4 regions of the Streptomyces sp. NPDC090442 genome follow, and region 3 is predicted to be linked to each of the others. Evidence: riboswitches for the same ligand, from Rfam matches in the RefSeq annotation. Region 3 holds a riboswitch; each other region holds the start of a gene.

Region 1 (2,191 bases), on a different contig from region 3:
GACCGTCGTCATGATGATGTCGTCGAAGTCCAGGGCGTTGGCCTCGCGCAGCCGCGCCTGGTACATCGCGTACGCCTGGGCCAGGGTCTTCTCGAACCCGTCGGCCGCCGTCCCGGCGAAGGTCTCCTCGTCGATGAGCTCGTTCTTGAGGTTGGAGATCTTGGCGCTGAAGGACTTGGGCGGGAAGCGCTTGGGGTCCAGGTCCAGATCGCGGCAGACCAGGGCCATCAGGCGCTTGGAGTCGGCCGCGTCGTAGATCGAGAAGGACGACGTGAAGCCGAGCCGCTTGGACTCCCGGCGCAGTATCCGCACGCAGGCGCTGTGGAAGGTGGAGACCCACATGGCGTTGGCCCGCGGACCGACCAGGTCCTCGACGCGCTCCTTCATCTCGCCCGCGGCCTTGTTGGTGAAGGTGATCGCGAGGATCTGGCCGGGGTGGACGTGGCGCTCGGCGAGCAGGTGGGCGATGCGGTGGGTGAGCACCCGGGTCTTGCCGGAGCCGGCGCCGGCGACGATCAGCAGCGGGCTGCCGCTGTGCACCACGGCGGCCTTCTGCTGGTCGTTGAGGCCCTCCAGGAGCGCCGCCGGGTCGATGGCCGGGCGGGCGGCACCGTCGCGGTAGTACGGCTGCCGGGGCGCGGGCGCGTCGAACTTCCCGCCGAAGAGGTCGGCGGGCATCTCGTCCGGGACCGGGCCGTGCTCGTCCTCGGGCGGCGGCGGGGGTTCCTCGTCCGGGGGGCCGAGGTCCGCCAGGAAGCTGTCGTCAAAGAGGCTGCTCATCGCCCACCGAGTCTAGGCCGCCGCACTGACAACCGGTCCCGAAGCGGCGGATTGCCCGGTACCGCCTTGGTCGGGGCGTCATCTGCGCGGCCGGGGACGCCTCGTGGGCCCTCCGCGTTCAGGTCACGAAAAGGTTTCGGGCATATCGAACACCTGCCTTCACAGGAGCCACACGAGTTGGCTACGGTCTCGCTCAAGGCAGCCCGCCGTCCCCGCGGACGACAGCGTCCGCACGGGCCGCCTCCGCCGAGTCCGGCCTGCCGCGAAGGCAATCCGGAGCCGGGGACCCACAAGCAACACCGGGGTGAATCGACCGGGGCGGCCGTCGCCAGGCGGACGCACCGGCCGTAGGGCAAGCCTTCCGTCAGCAGACCGCCCGAACCCGACAGCTAACCCGGTAGGCGGTCCACGGAAGGAGTCGCCGGCCTTGGCGTCCCATCGCAAGCCGCGCACCCCCATACTTGCCACGCCCGGCGGCCGTCGTACGGCCACCGGGCTGACCACGGCCGCACTGGCCTCGGTCACCCTGCTCTCGCAGACCGCGAACGCCGCCCCGAAGGCGCCCCAGCCGACCGTCGAAGAGGTCAAGCAGCAGGTCGACGACCTGTACCAGCAGGCCGAGGTCGCCACCCAGAAGTACAACGCCGCCAAGGAGAAGGCCGACAGCGGGCAGCGCACGGTGAACCGCCTGATCGACGAGGCGGCCCGGCGCGCGGAGCAGATGAACGAGTCCCGGCGGCGGCTGGGTTCGTTCGCGTCGGCGCAGTACCAGAGCGGCGGGATCAACCCGACCGCCCAACTGATGCTCGCCAAGGACCCGCAGCAGTTCGTCGACCGCAACCACCTGATGCAGCAACTGACCGGCCGGCAGAAGCAGGTGGTCACCGACTACCAGGAGCAGGCCGCGGCGGCCACCCGCCAACGGGCCGAGGCCACGCAGAGCCTCACGGACCTCCAGCACGCGCAGACGTCCCTGAAGGAGACCAAGCGCAACGTCCAGGCCAAGCTGGCCGAGGCGCGGCAACTGCTCTCCCGGCTGACCGCGCAGGAGAAGGCGCGGCTGGCCGAACTGGAGCGCCAGAAGGAGGCCGCGGCCGAGCGCAAGGCCGAGGAGCAGGCCCGCAAGGAGGCCGAGAAGCGGCGGCAGCATCCCGGCGGCTCCGACCAGAACACCGGCGGCGGCACCTCGTCCGGCGGCGGCGCCTCGGACGGCGGCTCGTCCAGCACCAAGGCCCAGAAGGCACTCGCCTTCGCCCGCTCCCAGATGGGCAAGCCCTACGTCTGGGGCGCCACCGGGCCCAACTCCTACGACTGCTCGGGCCTGACGCAGGCCGCGTGGAAGGCGGCCGGGGTCGATCTGCCGCGCACGACCTGGGACCAGGTCAAGACCGGCACCCGGGTCTCCACCGAC
Region 2 (2,191 bases), on a different contig from region 3:
GCGCTCCTCCGCGCCGTCCTCCCCGGAGGGCGCCACCGGCGCCGCCCTGCTCGCCATCAGCGGGTCGGTGGACACCGCCTCCACCGGTCCGGCCCTCCAGGACCTGTGGACGGTGCTGCGCACCCTCGCGGCCGAGGGGCTGACCGACGCCGAGCGCGACGTCGCCGTGCAGAACCTCGTCGGCGTGGCCCCGCTCAAGTACGAGACCGCCGCCGCGGTCGCGGGGACCCTGGCCGACCAGGTGGAGCAGCAGCTCCCGGACGACTACCAGGCGCAGTTGTACGTCCGGCTCGCGGAGACCGGCACGGTCGAGGCGACCGCGGCGGTCGTCAACGCCTTCCCGGCGGACCGGCTGGTGACGGTCCTGGTGGGCGACGCGGCGCAGATCGCCGAGCCCGTCAAGGCGTTGGGCATCGGCGAGGTGACCGTCGTCAGCGGCTGACCTCAGCCGCGTGACGGCATGTCACTCGACGTCTCGTCACTTATCGACAAAGCGGCTCCCGTGGCAGCGACTTGCCACGGGAGCCGCTGTGCGTGTGCACCGTGTTCCCGCCCGCCCAACTGGTGCGCGTTGCTCCGCCGCCCCTACGGGCCCGGGCCCGCGGACGGGTGGCGTCGCCTGCCGGGTTGCCTCGGTTGCCCGATTCGAGTGTGGCGTGTCGCACAAAACTCCAGTTCTGTTTGCCGATTGAAAGTTGCCCCGTTTAGCGTCGGTCCGGCTGTTCGTCACAACTCCGCCACAACAGTGGCACCGAGCAGTCATCGCCGAGTCCCCGTACGGCGCGAGCCAGGGGAGCCGGGGACCCACATGTCCCCTGGGGTGAATCGGTCTCCTCTCCGGAGGAGCCCGTAGGAGACCTTCCTGCTCCGAACCCGTCAGCTAACCCGGTAGGCGAGAGGGAAGGAAAGGACCAGCCAGTACATGGCGTTCACCCGTGCCACCGGGAAGCACCGCCGTGCGAGCCGCACCGCTCGCACGACCCGCAACCTCGCCGGCATAGCCACCCTCGCGGCCTCCGGAGTCGTCGCTTCCGTGGCGTCGCCCGCGCTGGCCGCCACGGGCGAGCCGACCGCCCACGACACCGGCCTCCAGCACGCCGTCGAGCTCGGTGACGAACTCGCCGTCCGGATCGAGGCCCAGGCGGACACGCAGCAGGCGGCCGCCGAGGCCGCCGAGGCCAGGGCGAAGGCCGAGGTCGAGGCCAAGCGGCTGGCCGAGATGGCCAAGAAGAAGGCCGACGAGGAGCGTGCGGCCAAGCTGCGCGCCGCCCGCGAGGCCGAGCGCAAGCGCCTCAACACCTTCGTCGCTCCCGTGGCCGATTCCTACGTCTCCACCGCGTACAAGGCGTCCAGCGGTCTGTGGTCCTCGGGCAGCCACACCGGCATCGACTTCCACGCCGCCTACGGGACGCAGGTTCACGCCGTGGGTGCCGGCACCGTCGTCGAGGCCGGCTGGGGCGGCGCGTACGGCAACAACATCGTGATCCGGATGAACGACGGCACCTACACCCAGTACGGCCACCTCTCCTCGATCGGGGTGACGGTCGGGCAGTCCGTCACCCCGGGGCAGCAGATAGCCCTCTCGGGCAACACCGGAAACACCACCGGCCCGCACCTCCACTTCGAGGCCCGGACCGGCCCCGACTACGGCTCGGACATCGACCCGGTCGCCTACCTCCGCGCGCACGGCGTCAGCGTCTGACCTTCCCCGACCTCTCCGCCGCAGCACCGTCCCCCTGGAGCCCCGGCCCGCCACCTGGCGGGCCGGGGCTCCGCCGTTTCCGTAGGGCCGCCGCCGTCGGCCCACCTGCCAGGTTCCCGGCTCGCATCGTCCGAAAAGTGCCGATGAATTCACGACATTCCGCGGGAGAATCCGTCGGTGTCGAATAGGGTCGAGGAATGTCGCCGAGCGGCGACGTCTTTCGGGGATTACGGCGGAGGCACGGACGATGCGAAGCCACATTTCCGCGCACGCGGTGTGTACGGCGATTCGGGACGATATCGTCTCCGGTCTGCTCGCGCCGGGGAGCCGGCTGATCGAGGACATTCTCGCCGCGCGGTACGGCGTCTCCCGGGTGCCGGTGAGGGAAGCGCTGCGCACCCTCCAGTCCGAAGGTTTCGTCACCTCCCGCCACCACGCGGGCGCCTGCGTCGCCGAGCTCACCGAGCAGGAGGCCGCCGACCTCCTCGA
Region 3 (2,191 bases):
CCGGCCTGCCCGAAGCCGGTGGCCAGGGTGTGCGAGGAAACCGGGGCGACGAAGTCCGGGGCGGGGCGGGCGGGTTGGTCGGCTTCCGGGGTGGCGGGCTTGGCGTCCGGGGCGGCCGGGGCCGCCGGTTCCTGAGAGGTCCGAGTGGCCTGGTGGGCCTCCGCGGTCTCGGCGGCTTGGGGAGCCTCCGTGGCCTGGGTGGTCTTCGCGTCCGCCTCCGGCGCCTGTGCGGCGGCCGGTGCCTCCTCCGACTCCGTCCCCGCCGTCTCCTCAGTCCCGGGCGTCTCCTCCGCCCCGGGCTTCTGCGGCGCCTCTGACGTCTGCGGCGCGCCCTCCGGGGGCGCGGCCGTTCCCGCGGCCTCCGGCCCCTCGGGGCCGCCCTGTTGGGCACCGGCTCGGGCGTCGGCCTGGGCGTCTGCCGGGCGGACGCCGCCCTGCTGGAGGATGCGGTTGCGCAGCGCCTCGGCCGCGCCCGCGCCCTGGGCGGCTTCCGCCGGGGCGCCGCCGGCCCGCGCGCCGTGAGCGGCGGAAGCGAAGGCGTCCGTGGCGGTGGTCGCGGCGGCGGCCACCGGGGCCTTCGGGGCGTCCACGGCGGCGTCCTCGGCCGTCCCACCGGGATCGGGCATCGAGATCGGCGCCGGCGGCCGGCCCTCGGCCGCGGCCACCCCGCTCGCTCCGACCGCCGCGATCACGCCGACGCCCAGGGCCGTACCGCCGCGCGCCAGACCGACGCTGCGCTGCCTGGCCACCCGGTGCTTGCCGCGCATCGAACGGAGGTCCTCGTCGTCGGCGCCGGCTCCGTCGAGATCCGCCTCATCGACGCCCCTCTCGTCACCCGTGCCCCACGCGCCCCCGGTACCGCCCCCTTGGAGACCGTGCACCGACTCACCACCGGCCAACCCGCCCTGGCCGACGTCCTCATGGGCCGGCCACTCGGGGGTCGGCCCCTGGTGGGGCATTCCCTGCTGGGGCATCGCCTCGTAGGCGGAAGAAGCAACGGAAGCAGCGGAAACGGTGGTAGCAGGGGAAGCGGGCGAAGCGGCGGCATCAACGAAATCGCCACCCCCACCCGGAACATCCACACCAACACCACCGGAGGCAACGTGCCCGGCGGGGCCGCCGAGGCCGAGGCCGAAGCCGATCGTGCCGCTGAAGTCGGCGGGGCCACCGAGGCCATAGCCGGATGGAGCGTGAGGGGCGGGCCTGTTGGACGCCACGGGGGCGCTCTCCTTTCCTTCCTTCTCGCCTACCGGGTTAGCTGACGGGTTCGGAGCAGGAAGGTCTCCTACGAACGCCTCCTGGCGGGAAGCGCCCGATTCACCCCAAGAGGGTGGTTCCCCGGTTCCCTCCGCTCAATTCCCAGCAATTCCAGGCGGATCCGACGGGCATCCACCAAACCGGTCGATCCGGGCGGCGCGACGCGGGTCGGGGACACGGTCGAGCAGGGCGGCGGCCGGCTCGTGCGGGACGGGTCGGGGTCGTTCTGGGCGTGCGGAAAAAGCGCGTACGGGATTCGGCGTCGGCGCACGGTGCCGCCACTTGCGACGGCTGGGACGACCGCGCTCCGTTATCGGACAGTAATAGAGACGACGACGGAAATCCAAGCGTTCCCATGAATCCACAAGGGTTCCGCCCGGCCTTCACAGCGACCCCGGCGGGAACGTTTCCCCTCAAGCCATCCCGAACCAGGGTGAGTTGGCGCCATCGCGCCAAACGATCTCGCGACGATTGTGCGCGACTTGTTATGCAGAGGGACGCCTCGCGGTCACGGAGGGTGAGGGCGATAACGTCGCCCCATGGTCGTCAACGTTGCGAACACCGGAAACGTCGTCAACACCCCGCGGGAAGTGGCGGAACGGTACCGGGAGTTCTCCTGGCAGCAGGCGCGCGGGCGGTCCGAGGCGCACGAGGAGCTGACCGCCCGGATCGGCCAGGACGACGAGTTCTGCGAACTGCTGGCGGGTTCGCTGCCGGCCGGCGCCAAGCAGCAGCCGAACCTCCTGCTCGCCGCGGTGCGCTATCTGGACGGCCCGCACGCGGAGTTGGGGCCGCGCGGCGCGGCGGCGTACGGGCGCTGGCGCGAGTGGACGATCCGGCACTGGGACGAGGTCCGCCAGGTGATCATGCGGCGCGCCACCCAGACCAACGAACCGGCCCGCTGTGCCGCACTGTTGCCGCTGCTGGCCCGTCT
Region 4 (2,191 bases), on a different contig from region 3:
CGGGTAACGCCGCGCCGGGCCGTCTGACGGCACCGGGAACGGCGCGCGTCAGCGGGGGGCTCGGGCGCGGCGCGGCACGGCGCAGGGGCGCCTGGACGTAAGAAGCCCCGCCGCGGCGCGCTCGGGGGGACGCGCCGGGGCGGGGCAGCTTTCGCGGGCGGCTCAGATGCTGAGCTTCTGGCCCGGGAAGATCAGGTTGGGGTTGCCGCCGACGACGGACTTGTTGGCGGCGTAGAGCGCCTTCCAGTTGGTGCCGTGCGCCTTGGCGATCTTGGCGAGGGTGTCGCCCGACTTCACGGTGTAGGTGTCACCGGAGCGGTGCGACTGCTGCGGGGCCGGCTGGGTCTTCTCGACCTTCTCGCGGACCGGGGCGGACTTCTTCTTGGTGGTGCCCTCGGTCTGCTTGCGGGTCTCGGAGGTGCCCTGGCTCTTCTTGACCGTGGCGCCACCGGAGGTGTCGACGTTGGCGGCCGGGCCACCGGCGGTCAGGTTGCCGGCGCCGGCGCAGGACCAGGCACCCGGGCCCTGGATGGCGAGCAGCTTCTCGGCGACGGCGATCTGCTGGGCCTTGGTGGCCAGGTCGGCGCGGGCCGCGTACTGGGTGCCACCGGCGGCGGCCCAGCTGGAGTTGGAGAACTGCAGGCCACCGTAGTAGCCGTTACCGGTGTTGATCGACCAGTTGCCACCGGACTCGCACTGGGCGACCTTGTCCCAGGTGGCGACCGAAGCGGCGGAAGCGGAGGTGGCGCCCATCAGCGGGACGGCGACGGCGGCGCCGGCGACACCGGCCAGGGTGGCGACGCGGACGGCCTTGGAGCTGCGGCGGTGCTTGCCCTTGTTGATCAGCATCGTGCGTTCGTTTCCTCACCGACGCCTACGAGGTGAGCTGTCGGGTTCGGGCCGTGTGAGCTGCCCGGCCGCGTGTGCTGCACACACGGCTTCACCCCAAGCCGGTTGACCCGCTTTCACGGGTGGGGCCGGCACTTACCTTGGGTCCCCCGCTCCTGCCTTCGGCGCTTGCGCGTCGTCGTCCTCCGACCGCCGGCAGGATTCGGCGAGCGATCGAAGGGCCCGCTTTGGCGAGCGGTCCTGACCGTAAGCAAATCCCTGTTGGTGTTCAAACCCCATCTTCTGAACCAAGTTGACCGTTTTTGATCATCAGGGGGGACATTTCCGCAGGTGGACCCCGGTATCGAAACGGGGGACGGGACCCGGCCCATCCCTCGCAACGAGAGCCATATCTCACTTTTACGAAACCGCCCCGAACCGGCGGTAACTACCCCTGCGCCCGCCCGAGATCGAGCAGTTGACCAGGAAGGATGAGGTCCGCGTCGGAGCCGATGACGTCACGGTTGCGGTCGTAGAGCGCGGGCCAGCCGCCCGGCAGGTCGTGGCGCTCGGCGATGACTGACAGGTTGTCACCTGGGCGTACGCGGTAGTCGCCGGCGCCCGCCGGGGGCGTGCGGTGCGCCGCCCCGCCGCGCGAGGCGTGCCGGCCGCTGCCACCGTCCCGCTCGTCACCGGAGCCCGCACCGTCGCCCGGCGCACCGCGGTGCTTGCCAGCGGCGGGCGGCGTACCGGGGTCGACGGAGCCGGACGGACCGGCCGGGTCGTCCGGCGACGCGGACGGGGGCGAGGACGGGACCCCGGGGGCGGACGGGGTCGCGTCCGACGGGTCGGTGGAGGGCCGCCCGGACGGCGAGCCCGACGGCTCCTCGGTCGGCTTCTCGGACGGCTTCCCGGAAGCGGAGGGGGACGGAGTGGCCGACGGCGATCCGGACGGCGACGCGGAGTCCGTGGGGCTTGTGGGGTTCTCGGTGCCTGTGGCGCCCGTGGGGTCCGTCGGGTCCTGGCTCGCCGAAGGGGCGCCCGGGGTATCGGAGTCGGAGTCCGACCCGGGGTCGGCGTCACTGCCGGACGGGGTGGGCGTCGCGGTGCCCGGCCCCGCGTGGCCCGACCTCCCCGTCGCGCCGGACGGGTCGCCGGCGGCCGGGTCGTCGGCCGAGGGGTCGTGCGTGGGGCGCGGGGTGGGCCGGCTGGTGCTGCCCGGATCGACGCCCGGCTTGCGGCCGCCCTTCGTCAGCCCGGCGTCCACCGCGCAGCTCGGGAAGGCGTCCGGGCCGCGGTCGTCGAGGATCGCCTGGGCCACGGCTATCTGCTGGGCCCGGCTGGCCATGTCGGGGCGGGAGGC

What was found. A riboswitch is a leader RNA that binds a small molecule or an ion and turns the genes downstream of it on or off. The one in region 3 is predicted to bind cyclic di-AMP.
Region 1: linked by a shared signal. The riboswitch ahead of ACIQU6_RS21270 (NlpC/P60 family protein) and the one ahead of ACIQU6_RS24495 (peptidoglycan DD-metalloendopeptidase family protein) in region 3 are both predicted to bind cyclic di-AMP.
Region 2: linked by a shared signal. The riboswitch ahead of ACIQU6_RS26250 (M23 family metallopeptidase) and the one ahead of ACIQU6_RS24495 (peptidoglycan DD-metalloendopeptidase family protein) in region 3 are both predicted to bind cyclic di-AMP.
Region 4: linked by a shared signal. The riboswitch ahead of ACIQU6_RS14470 (transglycosylase family protein) and the one ahead of ACIQU6_RS24495 (peptidoglycan DD-metalloendopeptidase family protein) in region 3 are both predicted to bind cyclic di-AMP.

What each region holds. Positions count from the first base shown of each region.
Region 1 is NZ_JBIVXW010000029.1:55,573-57,763, reverse strand. It holds gene pcrA (DNA helicase PcrA) at 1-780, opposite strand, end outside; cyclic di-AMP (ydaO/yuaA leader) riboswitch at 1,015-1,200, shown strand; gene ACIQU6_RS21270 (NlpC/P60 family protein) at 1,208-2,191, shown strand, end outside.
Region 2 is NZ_JBIVXW010000040.1:4,425-6,615, reverse strand. It holds gene ACIQU6_RS26255 (M16 family metallopeptidase) at 1-442, shown strand, start outside; cyclic di-AMP (ydaO/yuaA leader) riboswitch at 754-910, shown strand; gene ACIQU6_RS26250 (M23 family metallopeptidase) at 923-1,702, shown strand; gene ACIQU6_RS26245 (GntR family transcriptional regulator) at 1,950-2,191, shown strand, end outside.
Region 3 is NZ_JBIVXW010000035.1:82,050-84,240, reverse strand. It holds gene ACIQU6_RS24495 (peptidoglycan DD-metalloendopeptidase family protein) at 1-974, opposite strand, end outside; cyclic di-AMP (ydaO/yuaA leader) riboswitch at 1,229-1,385, opposite strand; gene ACIQU6_RS24490 (DUF2332 domain-containing protein) at 1,797-2,191, shown strand, end outside.
Region 4 is NZ_JBIVXW010000017.1:12,524-14,714, forward strand. It holds gene ACIQU6_RS14470 (transglycosylase family protein) at 163-849, opposite strand; cyclic di-AMP (ydaO/yuaA leader) riboswitch at 857-1,026, opposite strand; gene ACIQU6_RS14475 (transglycosylase family protein) at 1,277-2,191, opposite strand, start outside.